DNA from 3 places in the Marinomonas foliarum genome. Region 3 is predicted to be linked to each of the others. Evidence: riboswitches for the same ligand, from Rfam matches in the RefSeq annotation. Region 3 holds a riboswitch; each other region holds the start of a gene.
The links. Region 3 has a riboswitch for thiamine pyrophosphate ahead of thiC (phosphomethylpyrimidine synthase ThiC). Riboswitches for the same ligand answer to the same signal wherever they lie in the genome.
Positions count from the first base shown of each region.

Region 1: another riboswitch for thiamine pyrophosphate. It lies ahead of thiB (thiamine ABC transporter substrate binding subunit); the one in region 3 lies ahead of thiC (phosphomethylpyrimidine synthase ThiC).
Region 2: another riboswitch for thiamine pyrophosphate. It lies ahead of thiD (bifunctional hydroxymethylpyrimidine kinase/phosphomethylpyrimidine kinase); the one in region 3 lies ahead of thiC (phosphomethylpyrimidine synthase ThiC).

Region 1 covers NZ_CP070273.1:3,031,881-3,037,544, forward strand. The annotation lists gene hldE (bifunctional D-glycero-beta-D-manno-heptose-7-phosphate kinase/D-glycero-beta-D-manno-heptose 1-phosphate adenylyltransferase HldE) at 1-177, shown strand, start outside; gene msbA (lipid A export permease/ATP-binding protein MsbA) at 178-1,962, shown strand; gene JSY38_RS14075 (3-deoxy-D-manno-octulosonic acid transferase) at 1,965-3,191, shown strand; TPP riboswitch at 3,213-3,332, shown strand; gene thiB (thiamine ABC transporter substrate binding subunit) at 3,414-4,427, shown strand; gene thiP (thiamine/thiamine pyrophosphate ABC transporter permease) at 4,439-5,664, shown strand, end outside.
Region 2 covers NZ_CP070273.1:2,531,767-2,537,430, reverse strand. The annotation lists gene JSY38_RS11735 (ABC transporter permease) at 1-197, opposite strand, end outside; gene JSY38_RS11730 (ABC transporter ATP-binding protein) at 190-1,005, opposite strand; gene thiD (bifunctional hydroxymethylpyrimidine kinase/phosphomethylpyrimidine kinase) at 959-1,831, opposite strand; TPP riboswitch at 1,929-2,027, opposite strand; partial or broken gene JSY38_RS11720 (GMP synthase (glutamine-hydrolyzing)) at 2,146-2,463, opposite strand; gene JSY38_RS11715 (NADH:flavin oxidoreductase) at 2,507-3,598, opposite strand; gene JSY38_RS11710 (MFS transporter) at 3,623-3,973, opposite strand; gene JSY38_RS18655 (class I SAM-dependent methyltransferase) at 3,994-4,548, opposite strand; gene guaA (glutamine-hydrolyzing GMP synthase) at 5,176-5,664, opposite strand, start outside.
Region 3 covers NZ_CP070273.1:293,359-299,022, forward strand. The annotation lists gene thiE (thiamine phosphate synthase) at 1-199, opposite strand, end outside; gene thiC (phosphomethylpyrimidine synthase ThiC) at 215-2,242, opposite strand; TPP riboswitch at 2,424-2,528, opposite strand; gene rsmI (16S rRNA (cytidine(1402)-2'-O)-methyltransferase) at 2,605-3,465, opposite strand; gene JSY38_RS01430 (penicillin-binding protein activator) at 3,579-5,345, shown strand; gene JSY38_RS01435 (YraN family protein) at 5,296-5,664, shown strand, end outside.

The DNA of each region.
Region 1 (5,664 bases), 1.3 Mb from region 3:
ACACCAAAAGAAATTATTGAATTCTTAACTCCAGATGTTTTGGTTAAAGGTGGGGATTATTCCATAGAAACAATCGTTGGTGCTGATCATGTCTTAGCTCATGGTGGAGATGTTAAGGTGTTAACCTTTGTTGATGGTTATTCAACTACCTCAATCATAGAAAAAGCGAACTTATAAATGCAAGACAAAGATAATGTTGAGGCTTTACCTCAAAAGGCGGCCGTATCTGGCATGAAAATTTATTTTCGTTTGTTGGGGTATGTGCGTTCGTCTTGGTTCTATTTACTGTTAAGTGTCATCGGCTATGTGATTTATGCAGCAATGGAGCCTGCTTTGGCCGCTTTGTTAAAGCATATTGTTGATATTGTCTCAGTGGGTAGTATTTCAGAAAGCCGCTTGTTGATACCTATGGCCATTCTGGGTGTATTCATTGCTAGAGGGGTAGGTACTTTTTTAGGTAACTATTTTATGGCAAAAGTGGCTAATAATGTTGTGTTCGATTTGAGAACCAGCATGTTTAACAAATTAGTGTTATTGCCTTCTAATTATTATCACTCTATTCCTACTGGAAGACTACTTGCTAAATTAACATATGATACAGAGCAGGTAATTGGGTCTATCACTCAAGCAATACGAGTTCTTCTACGTGAAGGGTTAACTGTTGTTGGTTTGTTCAGTTATATGGTCTACATGAACTGGCGTCTTTCTTTACTGTTTTTAGTGGTTATTCCTTTGATAGGCTTGGTGGTGTCTTACGCTTCTAAGCGTTTTCGTAAATTGAGTACCCGTATTCAAAATGCTATGGGAGGTGTAACAGATGTTGCATCTGAAGCGATTAAAGGGCATGAGGTTGTCAAAATATTTGGCGGTAGCCATTACGAAACTGAGCGATTTAATAAAGCTGCGCATGAGAATCGACGTTCGCAGTTAAAAATGGAAATGACTAAGTCCCTGAATATTCCAATTGTGCAGTTTATTCTTGCTTTGATGATGGCTGCTTTGATTTGGCTCGCTTTGAGTCCTTCTATCAGTTCTCATATGTCTCCAGGGGACTTTATTGCTTTTCTGACCGCTGCGGGCATGTTAGGTAAACCTATTCGTCAGTTAACGGATGTGAATAGTATTTTGCAAAAAGGCATCGCGGCCTCCTACAGCATTTTTGACTTCCTCGATATGGAAGAGGAGGTCGACAAGGGAGGGGTGTCAATAGAGCGCTTAAAAGGGAATATTGAATGGCGCTCTATGTCGTTCAAATACCCTGATGCCGATAAAAAAGCTTTGATTAATATTAATCTATCATTACCAGCAGGTAAGACTTTAGCGTTGGTGGGGCGATCTGGTAGTGGTAAGTCTACCATGGCAAATTTGATTCCTCGTTTTTACGATTTTGATGAAGGCAGCATTAGTATTGATGGTGTTTTTATCAATGATTATAAACTGACGGAATTGCGTTCAAATATTGCTCTAGTTAATCAGCAAGTAGTTCTGTTTAACGGTACGATTCGCGAAAACATTGCTTATGGTCACCTGAGTGATTCTAGCAATGATGCAGTTGTTGATGCGGCGAAAGCGGCTAATGCATGGGAGTTTATTCAGGAGCTGGATAATGGTTTAGACACCATGGTCGGAGAAAATGGTGTGTTGCTTTCTGGTGGTCAACGTCAGCGCATAGCCATTGCTCGAGCCATCCTGAAAAATGCGCCGATTTTAATACTAGATGAAGCTACTTCGGCATTAGACACTGAATCTGAGCGTGCTATTCAGACAGCGTTAGACGGTTTGATGGAAAACCGTACGACTATAGCTATTGCCCATCGATTATCAACTATTGAGAACGCCGATATTATTGCTGTTGTAGATCACGGGGAAATCATTGAGCAAGGTTCACATAGTGAATTGTTGGCGATGAATGGGGCTTATGCTCAACTTCATAATCAGCAGTTTAGTGATACGACCGCCTAATTATGTGGCTTTACCGTATTCTAATTGGTCTGTTTACGCCGCTTGTTTTGTTAAAAATTCGGCGGTTTAAAAAAGACTATGTGAATTATAGGGCGAAAGAGGCGTTTGGTTTCTGGTCACCTGTTGAGGCCGATTTGTGGGTTCACTGTGCTTCTGTAGGGGAAGTTTTGGCTGTACGGCCATTAGTGACTCAGTGGCAAGAGAAGTTTCCTACGCATCGATTATTAATCACGACGATGACGCCCACTGGTGCAGAGCAAGTGGCGAAAACTTTTCCATTTGCTGAGCACCGCTACTTGCCGATGGATTGGCGCTCTAGCGTAAAAAGAGCGCTCAAAAAACTTTCCTGTAAACACCTTTTGATTGTTGAAACTGAGCTCTGGCCAAATTTACTGCAGCTTTCAAAACAACGGGGGTTACGGATAGACGTGCTAAATGCTCGCTTGAGTGACCGTTCTTTTCAGCGTTATCAAAAGTTCTCAACTATTTCACGTCCATTGTTTGCTTTACCTGACTGCTTTTTGGCTCATGCGCAAGCGGATGCTACGCGCTTTGAAGCGATGGGGGCAAAGAGAGTGCTGGTCATAGGAAGTATCAAGTTTGATCTCGCTGTTCCCCCAGAGGTATTTCAGGCTAATTGGCGCAGCCAGCTTGGCCCTCGTTTTGTTTGGGTGGGAGGAAGCACACATCAGGGTGAAGATGAAATGCTGTTGCGAATTCATAAGTCGTTACAGCAAAAATATCCAGATGCATTGTTAATACTGGTTCCCCGTCATCCGGAGCGCTTTGAGGCGGTCAAGGCGTCAGCTATGCAGTCTTTTGAGCGCGTTGCGCTTCGAAGTCAAACAGAGTTGGATCAATGGGATAAGTTTGATGTAGTGATAGGCGACTCTATGGGGGAGTTGATGTATTACTATCAGGCCTCTGATATAGCCTTTGTTGGTGGTAGTTTGATTAAACGAGGCGGCCATAATCCGATTGAGCCTGCTCTACTTGGTAAAGCGATTATAGTTGGCCCTTATACGTTTAATTTTCTAGATATTACAGAGCAGCTTTTACAGGTGAATGGCGCGATTCGTTGCCAAGACGAGACGCAATTAGAGAAAGTTGTCATTGATCTTGCGGGGCAATCGTCCCAACGATTCCGACTAGGCCAGTCTGCATTACGTTTCGCCGAAAAAAATCAAGGCGCTGTGACGAGAGTGCTTAGCGAAATAGACTTCCGCTAAGCGACTCTTTACAATAGCGACCATTATCTCATGGGGTGTTTTAGCATTTAATAAATGTTAAAGCTGAGAAGCGGTTTTACCGCTAACCCACCGAACCTGATCCAGATCATGCTGGCGTAGGAATCGAGATAGCAAGTTGAGCTACCAGCATGTGTAGTAGTTCAAATATCACTCTTGCCATTTCCCCTGTACGCCGCTCACTTATTTTTTAGGAGCGACACTTTGAAACCATTTTCTTTATCCTCTCTTTTTTCTACGACTGCCATTAGTCTTAGTATGGTTATTGCGCCAGTATCATTGGCGGCAGATACTCTAAATGTTTATACCTATGACTCATTCGCATCTGATTGGGGGCCGGGTCCTAAGATAAAAGCGAACTTTGAAAAAGAGTGTGCATGTGAAGTGAATTTCGTCGCGTTGGACTCTTCGGTTGGTATTTTGTCTCGTGTGCAACTAGAAGGTAAATCGTCTCAAGCTGATGTGCTTTTGGGACTAGACTTAAACCTAATGGAAGCTGCAAAACAGACAGGCTTATTGGTTAACCATGCTGTTGATACGTCGGCTGTTACTATTACTGGTGGCTGGTCTGATAAAACGTTCGTGCCATTTGACCAAGGGCATTTTGCTTTTGTTTACAATTCTGAAACGCTTTCTAATCCACCGAGTAGTTTGAAAGACGTAGTAGACAATCAAGACCTTCGAGTCATTTATCAGGATCCGCGAACCAGCACGCCTGGTTTGGGTTTATTGTTGTGGATGAAGTCTGTCTATGGCAATGATGCAGCTGATGCCTGGGAGCGCTTAGCAAGTCATACTGTTACTGTGACGAAAGGTTGGTCTGATGCTTACGGATTGTTCTTAAAAGGCGAGGCAGATGTTGTATTGAGTTATACGACTTCGCCTGCGTATCATATTGTGGCAGAAGGTGAGAATAAGTATAAAGCTGCCGCCGCTAGTGAAGGCCTTTATCCACAAATTGAAGTTGCCGCAATGATGAAAGACGCGCCTCACCCTGATTTGGCTAAGCATTTTATGCAGTTTATTTTGCAACCCGGTTTTCAATCGACTGTTGCGACAGGGAATTGGATGTTGCCTGTTGTTAAGCTGGATGAAAAACTACCATCAGCATTTGATAGTGCTTTAAAGCCAGCTAAGAATTTAGTTTTGCCTGCAACTGAGGTTGCGCAAAACCGTAAGGCTTGGGTAGATGAGTGGTTGGATGCGACGACGCGATAGAAGGAACTAAGTTGCTCTTTTTACGAACGGCGAAAAGACTCGCGCCAGCGTTAATGGGTGTTGGTATTTTCTTGTTGGTAGGGGCTGCCAGTCTGGCGGCTCTTTTACGTTATAGTGATCTGCCGTCATGGCTTGGCTATCTGCAGCAGCCCTATCTTTGGCGAGTGGTTCGCTTTTCTTTATGGCAAGCTCTGCTGAGTAGTGGTATCAGCTTACTTATCGCCATACCTGTGGCTTCCTGCCTTATTCATCGTTCATTTTATGGGCGATCAGCACTTCTTCAGCTATTCTCAATTTCTATGGTGGTACCAACCATTGTGGCTGTTTTAGGGGTGGTGGTAGTTTATGGCCGTACTGGTTGGCTGAGTCAAATGTTTGGTGTGCAAGTTCCTTTATATGGCTTGGTTGGGATTTTATTGGCTCATGTGTTCTTTAATATGCCATTGGCGGTGCGTCTTTTATTGCAGGGATATGATTTGATCCCAGCAGGGCAGTGGCGTCAGGCTTCGCAGCTGGGATTCTCTCGCTGGGCAGCCTTTCGATTGATCGAGTGGCATTATATGAAGAAAGCCTTGCCAGGCGCGTTTGTGCTGATTTTTATGTTGTGTTTTTCTAGCTTTGCTGTGGTGTTGAGCCTGGGGGGCGGGCCAAAATTCAGTACTTTAGAAGTGGCCATATATCAGGCGCTACGTTTTGATTTTGATCTCAATAAGGCCAGTTTCTTGGCGCTGTTGCAGGTATTTATATGTACCTTATTTGCGGTTGTAGTTTATAGGCTCGCCCCGGTGAATCGCCAAGATGCGAGCCTGTTAGCTGTTAAAAGTTATGTTCTCAAAGATTCTATCTTAGCTAAATTGGCAGATGGTCTTGCTATGCTCTGTGCTCTTTTGTTGGTTATCCCACCTTTTGTGGCTATTTTTGACCCTGTTTTTTCACCTGTCTTTTTAAGCACATTACAGTCGACTGCCTTGTGGGGTGCTGTGCTTGTTTCTATGAAAATTGCGCTGCCTGCTGCGTTGTTGAGTTTATTGCTGGGTATTTGTTTTGGGGTGCTGGCGCGTTTTTGTATGGCTCGTCAGTACTTGGCGTTTTTGCCGAATAAAATAGAGCATTTAGGTAATATGATTTTAATGGTGCCAGGATTAGTGATTGCCACAGGGTTGTTTTTAACTTTGCGAGACCTTGGTATCGGGTTGCAGTCGAGCTATTGGATTGTTGTTTGGGTTAACTCTGTGAT
Region 2 (5,664 bases), 1.8 Mb from region 3:
TAGCGGGTTCCTAAACGATCTAGCACCGCCATAGGCGATGGCAAAATAAAACTTGGCATTTGAAAAGCCACCACCACAAGCTGCCAAAGACCAAGGATCACCGCCGCGCTAATCATTAACCGCAGCACTGAATAAGTAATACGCTCTTTCTTACTAAGGCGTGTCGACACTGAATGGTACTGAGCCATATCACTCATAATCTTTCTCCAACTGATCCAGAATAGCTTGTTGCAAAGCAGCGCATTCAGCATCGAGTTTTCGAGGGGGCGACGACTCAGGAACATCCAACTGCTGGGCTTGGGCGGGCGCACCTTGCAGAACATACAATTGATCAGCCAAACGCACAGCCTCTTGCGGATCATGAGTGATCAACACAACCGTTTTGTCTTTTAACAAGGAGACGGACAAGGTCTGTAACTTGTGCCGAGTAACCGCATCAAGGGCTGAGAAAGGCTCGTCCATCAACACCAGTGGTTTGTCTTGCATTAAAGTACGAGCAAGCGCCACGCGTTGACGCATTCCTCCAGACAGCTGGGCGGGAGTCATATAGGCATTATCTGCAAGGCCGACTTGCTCAAGCAAACTCAGCGCACGCTGCTTATCCTGCTCTTTGTTAGGAGCGACATTGGCAAAGCGTGAGCTTAAACACACGTTATCCAGCACATTTAACCAAGGAAGGAGCAAATCTTGCTGTGCCATATACGCAATATGGTCATGTAATACTATGTTCTCAGCAGATACATCATTGCCACTAACCTCAATCTCACCTTGCCATTCCACTTGATCGTCTAGCAACCCAGCAAGATAACGCAACAGCGTCGTTTTACCGCTGCCACTTCGCCCCAGCAGCACCGTCCACTGCTTCGCAGGAATAGTCATGTTCACACCGGCTAAAGTCGATGCCGAGCTACCTCTGTATTGCAGGCCCCCATGACGAATCTTTATGCCGATGATGGCTTTAGCGCACATCTTGATGGCCTGCAAAGAAGTGATGAACTGGGCCATGGCCTTGACCAATATCTAACTCATCCGCGTGGGCAATCGCGCCGGTAATATACTGTTTACCTAACTGTACGGATTGCTGCAGGCTATTGCCCTGAGCAAGGTAAGAAGCAATCGCAGAAGAAAGCGTGCAACCTGTTCCATGGGTATTTTTTGTGAACAGGCGCTTAGCACTTAATAATTCAAAGCCATCTTGTGTGATCAAAAGGTCGTTACTGTTTTCGTCCGTTTCTAAATGACCTCCTTTCAGCAAGACTGCTTTTGCCCCCAATGCACGCAAGTCCGCCATCATGTCATTCATTTCGACTTCGGATTGAGGTACGGCGCGATTGGTTAACGCTGCGGCTTCTGGCAAGTTCGGTGTAACAATGTCAGCAAGGGGAAGCAACGTCTCTTTTAACGCGGAGATCGCCGAATGCTTAAGCAATAAATCACCGCTAGTCGCCACCATCACCGGATCAATCACGACATGTTGCGGCTGATATTGGCGCAGCTTAGCGGCCACGACCTTGATGATACTGACATCAGCCAGCATGCCTATTTTCACGGCGGCAACATTGAGATCAGTAAAAACAGCATCTAATTGACTCGCGACATGATCCAGCGGGATAGGAAAAATGGCGGAAACACCTAGTGTATTTTGCGAGGTTATGGCGGTAATAACCGAACAGGCAAAGCTACCCGTAGCAGACATAGCCTTAATATCCGCTTGAATACCCGCACCGCCACCACTGTCTGACCCTGCAATGGTAAGCACAATAGGAATATTTTTTGACGTGGTTTGATTCGTTTTTTGCTGTTTAAGGTGTTGCTGTGTAGAGGGTGCCATTATCGTTCCTATTAAAGACGTATAGGAACTGACTTTGGCCATTCTGGAGGGATCAAAGATCGGACTCGTATAAAATAGCCGTAATTGCTCGGCTAAAGGCAAAGTGCAAATAGTTCCCTACGCCAGTGCTAACTGAATCAGGTTCTGCGGGTCTCTTTCGATCTCAGCCAATGCATTGGCCCCCCGACTATTTCACAGAAAGGATAACAGGACATTCAGGTGAAAGGTATTCTTTTTTAAACAGCCAACACATACAAAAACGGCCCTCTTGGTAATAAAGAGAGCCGTTTGATTAGACTATTGATGAGTAAGGATCATTCCCACTCTATCGTAGCAGGTGGCTTAGACAATACGTCGTAAGTCACGCGGGAGATGTGTTCGATTTCGTTGATGATACGACCAGACACTTTCTCTAGCAGTTCGTATGGTAGGTGCGCCCAACGAGCTGTCATGAAGTCGATGGTTTCAACAGCACGAAGTGCTACCACGTATTCGTAACGGCGGCCGTCGCCTACTACGCCAACAGATTTAACTGGAAGAAATACCGCGAAGGCTTGGCTTGTTTTCTCGTACCAGCCCGCGTTACGCAGCTCTTCGATGAAGATAACGCCCGCACGACGAAGGATGTCGGCACGCAAACTTATGACCAAAAGACAGCTGCGATTACGGCTGCATTCAGTCCTCGACGAAACTCCGCTGCCCACGTAGGTAGTCGATGAATGCTGTACTGAGCCCTTCCTGTCGTAAGTACTCTGGCGAAACCGGCAATGCGGGTGAGGTATAGCGAGCCTCTTTCCTTATGCATTCGGGAAGGTCATGGACAAGTATACCCGCCTTGCCAATTGCCACGTAATCTGCACCCTCGGAAAGAGCCCATTCTCCGCGCGCTGCAGTCATGATTCCACCGGCAACCCCGAGCGCACAGTCACCTCTAGGCAGATCAGCAAACAGCGACATAAGGGTTCTGCCCTTATATGCTTTTTCTTCAGGCTCCTTAGTGATATCCCACAAAGACAGGTCGAGGTAGTCCATACCTCCGTCCGCGAAGAGCCGAGACGCGAGGTCGACCATTTCAGATAGGACCAGCCCGAAGCGCTCGGTCGATATGCGGATGCCTATCTGGAAATCTGGTCGGCAGGCAGCGCGAATGCGATGCAGAATCTCGAAGAGGAAGCGGGCTCGGTTCTCGGGGGAGCCGCCCCAACGGTCGCTACGTCGGTTCAACTCGGGCGACAGGAACTGAGCAATGAGGTAACCGTGCCCGCCGTGGATTTGTACGCCATCAAACCCGGCCCGCTCGGCGCGTCGAGCGGCGGCGACGAACTCTGCGATAATGTTTTCAATTTCGGCCTCGCTCAGCGCCCTTGCACCGGTTTCGGAATGGGCAGAGGGGCCAGCTAGCTCACTTCCGTCTGAAAGTGAGCGGATGCCTCCGTGCTGGAGCTGCAAAGACGAAACCGCACCCTGTGCTCGCAACCCCGCAGCAAGGCGTTCAAGGCCGGGCAGATGGCGGTCATCGAAACAGCCCAGCTGACCCAAGAAAGCCTTGCCCGCGGACGAAACGTGGCTGGCACAGGTTGTCACTAGGCCGAAACCACCCTCTGCGCGCATCGTGAGCCAGCGGTATTCATCGTCGGACAGCGTTCCGTCCTCGCGGCTTTGGGTATTGGTCAACGGGGCGAGAACAAAACGGTTCTTTATCTTCGGGCCGCGCGGCAAGCTGAGCGGGGCGAACAGGTTAGAGTGTGATTTGGTATCAATGGTCATGAAAGTGTCCTTCTATTTAGTATGTTAGTCAGCTGTTCGCTTGGAAGCGCGCCGCGGCAGAACCAGAGTGATGGCGAGAGCGATGAGAAAGAGGCCTGCCGAGACCCCGAACGCAGCGCGATAGCCTTCTATAGATTTCAGGCTAGTATCTGCGGTTGCTGTCGTGGCCATTAGGAAGACTGAGTTGAGCAGCGCCGGTCCTATAGAGCCGCCAACCTGCTGTGTTACGTTGACGAAAGCCGATACCACACCGGATTCTTCTCTCACACCGTTCAGTGCCGAGCTGGATGCGGGCACGAAGTAGACGCCGAGGCCAAAGATCATGATACATAAGGCCGTGGCGCGGTTCCGATCCGAGGTCGATGTATCTGTCATTTCAAGGATCTCCGGTTTGCTTAGCTCAGTCGTTGCAGGAAGAGAACGTTGTCAGTAACAGTTGCGGTTTGTCCTTCCGGCCCTGTAGCAGTTCGGGCAATGGAACAGAGGCAATGGTACGCCCATTCCTCGGGGGCGAGCTGCATCGTCGTGAACGTTTCGTGTGCCGAGGGAAAACGGGTATTCTCGGGGGACCAAGACCAAGGCGCACGCGAAGCGTGCTCTACTATCAGAATATGCCCCCCGGGAGCCACGGCCCTAGCAGCTCGCCCCAAAACATCGCCTCGCGGCCATTCCTGAGGCGAATGTAGGAAGCTGGCGGTGACCAGATCGAAGCTCCCCTCCGGAAAAGATAGGGCGAGATTATGCTCCTCGAACCGAATGTGCTCCATGAGGCCAGCCGCTTCGGCGTTGCGGGAGGCGATTCCAAGCGCGACCGACGAGACATCGACCGCCGTCACGTGCCAACCCTTCCGAGCCAGCCAGATAGCATCGTCGCCCCTGGCGCATCCAAGCTCCAGCGCCCTGCCGGGACGAAGCGGTCCCGTGAACTGAGACAGTGCCAGACCGGGCATGCCTGACGAGGTCTGCGAGCCCTTAGCATAAAGGTCGTTCCAAATAGATTCAGCCTGCATTCTGCTCTCTCCTTCAGATAGTTTCGATAAATTTGGGATCAAAAATCAGTGACCGATGCGAAGACATTGCATACCGACTACGAGAGGCTGGAAGCCGAAAGACCTACAAAGCTCGTCCCAATAATGATGGCATCGTAGTTCACAACAAATGGTCCCTTAAAAGTCATAATGTAATATCAAATGTTACTTGAAAGAGTGATACACTTCAATACATGTAACTTTAAATGTTTCAAAAATAAATTGGTATGTTACTTAAGCGGTGATAGGGTGCTCGTAGCTAATATGAAGGATCTCACTCCATGCCTCGCAGCCTGCGTATGCTTGCTTTCTGGCGCTGTTCTCTAAGGTAAAGATAGAAGACCTGGCGCAAGGCTTCGAGAGTCAGCTGGCGAAAAAACGGCAAGACGTTCGCGATACATGTGACGCCGCAAAACAGCATATTTGAAGCCGCTAGACAGTACCAAATGATGTGGCCATTACATTAGATAATAAAAAGCCCGCTGGAAAGCGGGCTTGCGGGCTTTAGAGTGTTTCTATTTTTATTCAGTTAAGGCGTACCTAGCTGAATTATTCCCACTCGATAGTAGCAGGTGGCTTAGACGATACGTCATAAGTCACGCGGGAGATATGTTCGATCTCATTGATGATTCGACCAGACACTTTTTCCAGTAACTCGTATGGAAGGTGCGCCCAACGAGCCGTCATGAAGTCGATGGTTTCAACGGCACGTAGCGCTACAACGTATTCGTAGCGACGACCATCACCAACCACACCTACAGATTTAACTGGAAGGAAGACAGTGAAGGCTTGGCTTGTTTTTTCGTACCAGCCCGCGTTACGCAGCTCTTCGATGAAGATAGCATCAGCACGACGAAGGATGTCGGCGTACTCTTTTTTAACTTCACCTAGGATACGCACACCAAGACCTGGTCCTGGGAAAGGATGACGGTAAACCATGTCGTATGGCAGGCCTAGTTCAAGACCCAGTTTACGCACTTCATCTTTGAACAACTCACGAAGTGGTTCAACCAAGGCCATTTTCATATCTTCTGGCAA
Region 3 (5,664 bases):
GCCACTGCTCATCGAACATGGACAAAGAAACAGGCTCGACGATGCGCACTTCTTTGGAGTTTTGCGCTGTGATGCAAGTGACGATGGTTTGCACGTGGCAACCTAAATCTTGCCCTGTGTGTAAATCCACTTGAAGTCCAGTGTGGGCGGACGAGTCCGACTCGCCCACGCACCAGACCACAGGAGGTTTTATAGACATATATCCTCCTTTCGCTTACAGCGATTCTTCTTTTGATTTATTTGACGTTAATTTATCTGTGGTTAACTTATCTGTGGCTAAGTAGACATCACTGCCTAGTTCACGAAAATGCTCAGACATTTGCTGCATACCGGCGTTCGCTTCTAAAGCACTCACATCGATTGCCTGTGTGCCTTCTAACTCTTTTGCACTCTCTAGCCCTTTTGCATAGTCGCGAACTTCTTGGGTGATTTTCATCGAACAGAATTTTGGCCCGCACATGGAACAGAAATGCGCAACTTTACCAGAGGCCTGCGGCAATGTTTCATCGTGATAAGAACGGGCGGTTTCAGGGTCTAACGACAGGTTGAACTGATCTTCCCAACGAAACTCAAACCGTGCTTTCGATAAGGCGTTGTCTCGAATTTGCGCCCCAGGATGACCCTTGGCCAAATCCGCTGCATGAGCGGCGATTTTATAGGTAATTAAGCCTTGCTTAACGTCTTCTTTGTTTGGCAACCCAAGATGCTCTTTTGGCGTCACGTAGCACAACATGGCACAGCCATACCAACCGATTTGCGCTGCCCCAATACCAGACGTGATGTGATCGTAACCCGGAGCAATGTCTTGTGTTAATGGCCCTAACGTGTAAAAGGGTGCTTCGTGACAATGCTTCAGCTGCTCGGTCATATTCTCTTCGATAAGCTGCATTGGCACGTGCCCCGGCCCTTCGATCATCACTTGCACATCGTACTCCCAAGCGATTTTTGTCAACTCGCCCAAGGTGCGAAGTTCCGACATTTGTGCTTCGTCATTGGCATCCATGATAGACCCCGGACGCAAGCCATCACCAAGCGACAAGGCCACATCGTATTGCGCGCACAACTCACAAATCTCGCGGAAGCGCTCGTACAAGAAGCTTTCTGTATGGTGCGCCAAACACCATTTCGCCATGATAGAACCACCGCGAGACACGATGCCCGTCAGGCGTTTAGCCGTCATGGGCACATAGCTCAGCAAAACGCCGGCGTGAATGGTAAAGTAATCCACACCCTGCTCCGCTTGCTCGATCAAAGTATCCCGAAAAACATCCCAGTTCAGATTTTCGGCCACACCATCGACTTTTTCCAAAGCTTGATAAATAGGTACAGTACCGATTGGCACTGGCGAGTTACGCAAGATCCATTCGCGGGTTTCGTGAATGTTTTTACCTGTCGATAAATCCATTACTGTATCTGCACCCCAACGGGTCGACCACACTAGTTTTTCTACTTCTTCTTCAATGGAAGATGTCACGGCAGAGTTACCAATATTGGCATTCACCTTCACTAAGAAGTTACGACCAATGATCATGGGCTCGGATTCAGGGTGATTGATGTTGTTAGGGATAATGGCGCGACCTCTTGCCACTTCATCACGAACAAACTCTGGCGTAATGCGTGTTTGCAGGTTCGCCCCAAAGCTTTGACCTGGGTGCTGCTTCAACAACAATTCGCTTTTGATCGCATCGATATTTTGATTTTCACGTAAAGCGATGTATTCCATTTCTGGCGTAACAACACCTTGACGAGCGTAATGCATTTGCGTCACACACTTGCCTTGGCGCGCTTTGCGTACTTTAGGTAACTCTTTAAAACGCAATTCATCCAGAGCCGAGTTTTCTAAACGTGATTGCGCAAATTCTGACGACACACTGGGCAACACCTCGGAGTCATTACGCTTGTCGATCCAAGAAGCACGCATTGGCGCCAAACCACGATACACATCGATATTTTCGTGCGGATCTGCATATGGACCAGAACAATCGTAAACATAGATGGCTTCATTGGGTTCGAAAGTCAGGTTATCTGGATCAGAACCAATCGGTGTATCGGTTAAGTTGATCTTACGCATAGGAACGCGAATCGAATCGTCTGATCCGCTCAAATATATGCGCTCAGACGCTGGAAAAGGCTTGGCTTGTAATGATTCGATAAAAGACTTGGCGGCTTGGCGCGTTTCTTCTCGAGTCTGTTTTTTAGACTGTTTGCTTGGTTTTTTTTGAGGTTCATTAGTAGTCGACATAGCACTTCCCTTATTTAAAAAATGGAGAATTGCTTGTCTGGGGTGCTGTTTTACAGGCAAACGCACTACTGGCGTTAATTTGCAAAACATGAACCCTGAATTTTATTAGGAAAGGATGCTGTAGACATATGACCGCATCGATTCCATAAAAATCAGGAGTTCATTCGATGCAGAAAAGAAAAATAGAGACTTTCTTGTTTCCTACGCGGGTATTAGCCCGATCAGGTTCTGCGGATCCCGCATTTAATTATGCGATCTCAGCCAAATGGCACTCCGACAAGTAGGGCTGAGTATACCCAGTCTTATCGGAATGTAAACACCCACATTTTCAGCAAGTGTTTGAGGAACCAATCAACGAAAAACTACTCGGCTTGCATTTCCAGCGCCATTTTATAGAGGTAATTTTTCTTCTCACCCGTTAATTTAGCCGCCATGGCTGCCGCTTGCTTAACCGGTAAATCTTCTAACAAAATCGTCAGAATACGCTTCGCTTCTAATTCGGCTTCATTACCGCTTTCTTGCGTAAAACTCAGCATAACGACAAACTCACCACGCATTTGGTTGGCATCTGCATCGAACTTGGCAAGTATTTCTGAGGCCGTTCCGGATAAAAACGTTTCAAACGTTTTCGTTACTTCCCGCGCTAAAACCAGCTGAGCATCCTCACCATAGACTTTTTGTACATCCGCAATGGAGTCATAAACTCGGTGGGTAGACTCATAAAAAACCACGGTGCCAGTTTGCTTCTTCCAAGATTCAAACAAGTCACAACGACCTTTGGATTTAGCTGGTACAAAACCCGCAAAAAAGAACTGATCAGTAGGCAAACCAGAAGCACACAATGCTGAAATCAACGCACAAGCACCAGGGATCGGCACAACTTTATGACCTTGCTCTCGCAATGCATGCACCACGTGATAGCCAGGATCTGAAATAAGTGGCGTACCCGCATCAGAGACTAAAGCGACACTTTTGCCTTCCTCTAATAAGCTGGCAACGTAGTTAGCTTTATCTTTTTCATTATGGTCGTGAATTGAAAATAGCTTCGCTTCAATCGCAAAATGATTGAGTAAGCGGCGAGTGTGTCGAGTGTCTTCTGCCGCGATATAGTCTACATTGCGTAAAGTTTGCTCTGCTCTCTTACTGAAATCATCTAGATTGCCAATTGGAGTGGCAACTATGTACAGCGACCCTCTCGCATCATCAGAACTATGTGGTACCATGTTGCCTCTTTTATTTGTCATTTTATAAGCTTATGAGCCTAATTAATTACCGCATCATATCATTAACTCTTTGCAGTGTGCTGCTAAGCGCCTGTAATTCCATGAATTTAAACATGGAACAACAAACTGCAGCTCAGAAAGCAAACGCAGGGCAAGAGAACAGCTTGCCAGCAAGCATATACCATCCAAGAAAAACGTCTGATGTTTCAGAGTCACTGGCTAAAAGCTTCTCCTCTGCAAGAATGTTTTACGAACAAGGTGAATACCAGCAGGCGTTAGATCTACTTGAAAACGACGTACTGACCACGACCTCATCGCTTCGCTTTGCTGGATATTTATTAGCAGCACAAGCCGCCTCTCAACTAGATAACTCAACGGCTGCCATGAATTATTTAGTCCAAGCAGATGCCTTGGCCGCTGCTCGTCACCCTGACAATCAAAACACGCTAAAAGAAACCAAAGCCAGTATCTTAGAATACTTCGGTAACTGGTTAGATGTGGTCAATCTGCGTATGGACTTGACTTTCAACCTGCCACTGAATGAAGGCGAAGACAATCAAGCTAAATTATGGTTAGCAATTCAAAACCTGACCAAGAATGAAGTTGACGAACTGTACCAGCAGAAAACGCCTCTTTTGAATGGATGGCTAACCATCAGTGGAATTTTACGCAATCAGTCACTTTCAATCGAACAACAGCTAAAAGTATTCGACAACTGGAAAGCAGAAAATCCAAACCACCCAGCTGCACTATCACCACCACAAGACTTTCTGATAATGGCATCTGTTGGCCAAATGACGCCTGAAAAAATTGTGTTATTACTCCCTATGAGCGGACCATTAGAGCGTGCTTCCCAAGCCATTGTGGATGGCTTTTTTGCCAGCTATTACAATCAAAAAGAAGCAAAGCCAAAAGTTGTCATTATCAATGTAGAGGACTACTCCAATATATCTGATGCTTTGGATGCCGCAAACGAGATACAGCCAGATGTTATCATCGGCCCTCTTCAAAAAAATAATGTGGCGCAGATTAGTCGCTTAAATTTGCCTATCCCCGTGATTGCACTCAATCAGCTAGATGTTAATCAGCACCCTAAGAACTTGTTCCACTTCTCTCTCAGCCCTGAAGATGAAATTCACGAAATCATCGCCTTTGCCAAAAAAGAAAGCGCTAATAAAGCTGCTATTTTAAGCATTCAAGACACATGGGCACTAAAGCAAGGGGATGATTTTCGAGCCGCTGCAGAAAAAGAAAATGTGGACCTAATTTCAAACCAAACCTACGCTAACACGCCGAAAGGCAGACAAGAGGCAATACAAAAATTACTCTTGATCGATGAGAGTTTTGCCCGCCGAAGACTGATTGAGAGGTGGACTGGAACCAATGTAGATAGTATCGCAAGGTCTCGAGAAGATCTTGATTACGTTTACTATGTAGGCAAGTTAAATGATGCTAAGCAAATTAGGCCTTTATTAGATTTCTACTTTGCCGAAAAAATCCCTATGTTGGCCAGCAGTACTCTTAATGATAGCGCTCCTGAAAAATCAACCAAGCCTGAAGACATTGAGCGCATACTCTTTACAGAACTCCCTGCACTCACCCCTAAAAATACGGCATTGAGTGCATTACCGAAAAATCAAAGTTCAAACATTTTACGACGCCTACAAGCATTGGGAGCAGATTCGTACCTATTAGCCAACAAGTACAAGCTGTTCGCCTTACTCCCAAGCACCAAAGTTTCTGCAAATACTGGCATTATAACGATCGATGAAAATGGTATTTTTCATAAAAGACCTGAAATCATGACCTACCGAAAAGGAAATTTGGTATATGCAAACAGTCAGCAGTTTTTTGAACAGAAGGAAAGCCTCGAAAAATAATGGCAAAAAAGCAGAGCAACTTGCTGAGGCCTTTTTAAAAAAAGAAGGGCTTCGCTTTGTTGAAAGAAATTTTTTCTGCCGTATGGGTGAAATAGATTTAATATTTTTAGACAATGAAACTTATATCTTCATAGAAGTGCGCTATAGGGCAAAGCTATTACACGGTAGCGCAGCCGAGAGCTTAAGCGCTTCTAAATTACAAAAAGTCCGCAACAGCGCGGCACTATGGTTACAAAAAAACCGTAAAGAACATCACGCAAGTCGTTTTGATGCAATCTTATTTGACGCAGAAATAGACCGACAACACTTAACTTGGCTG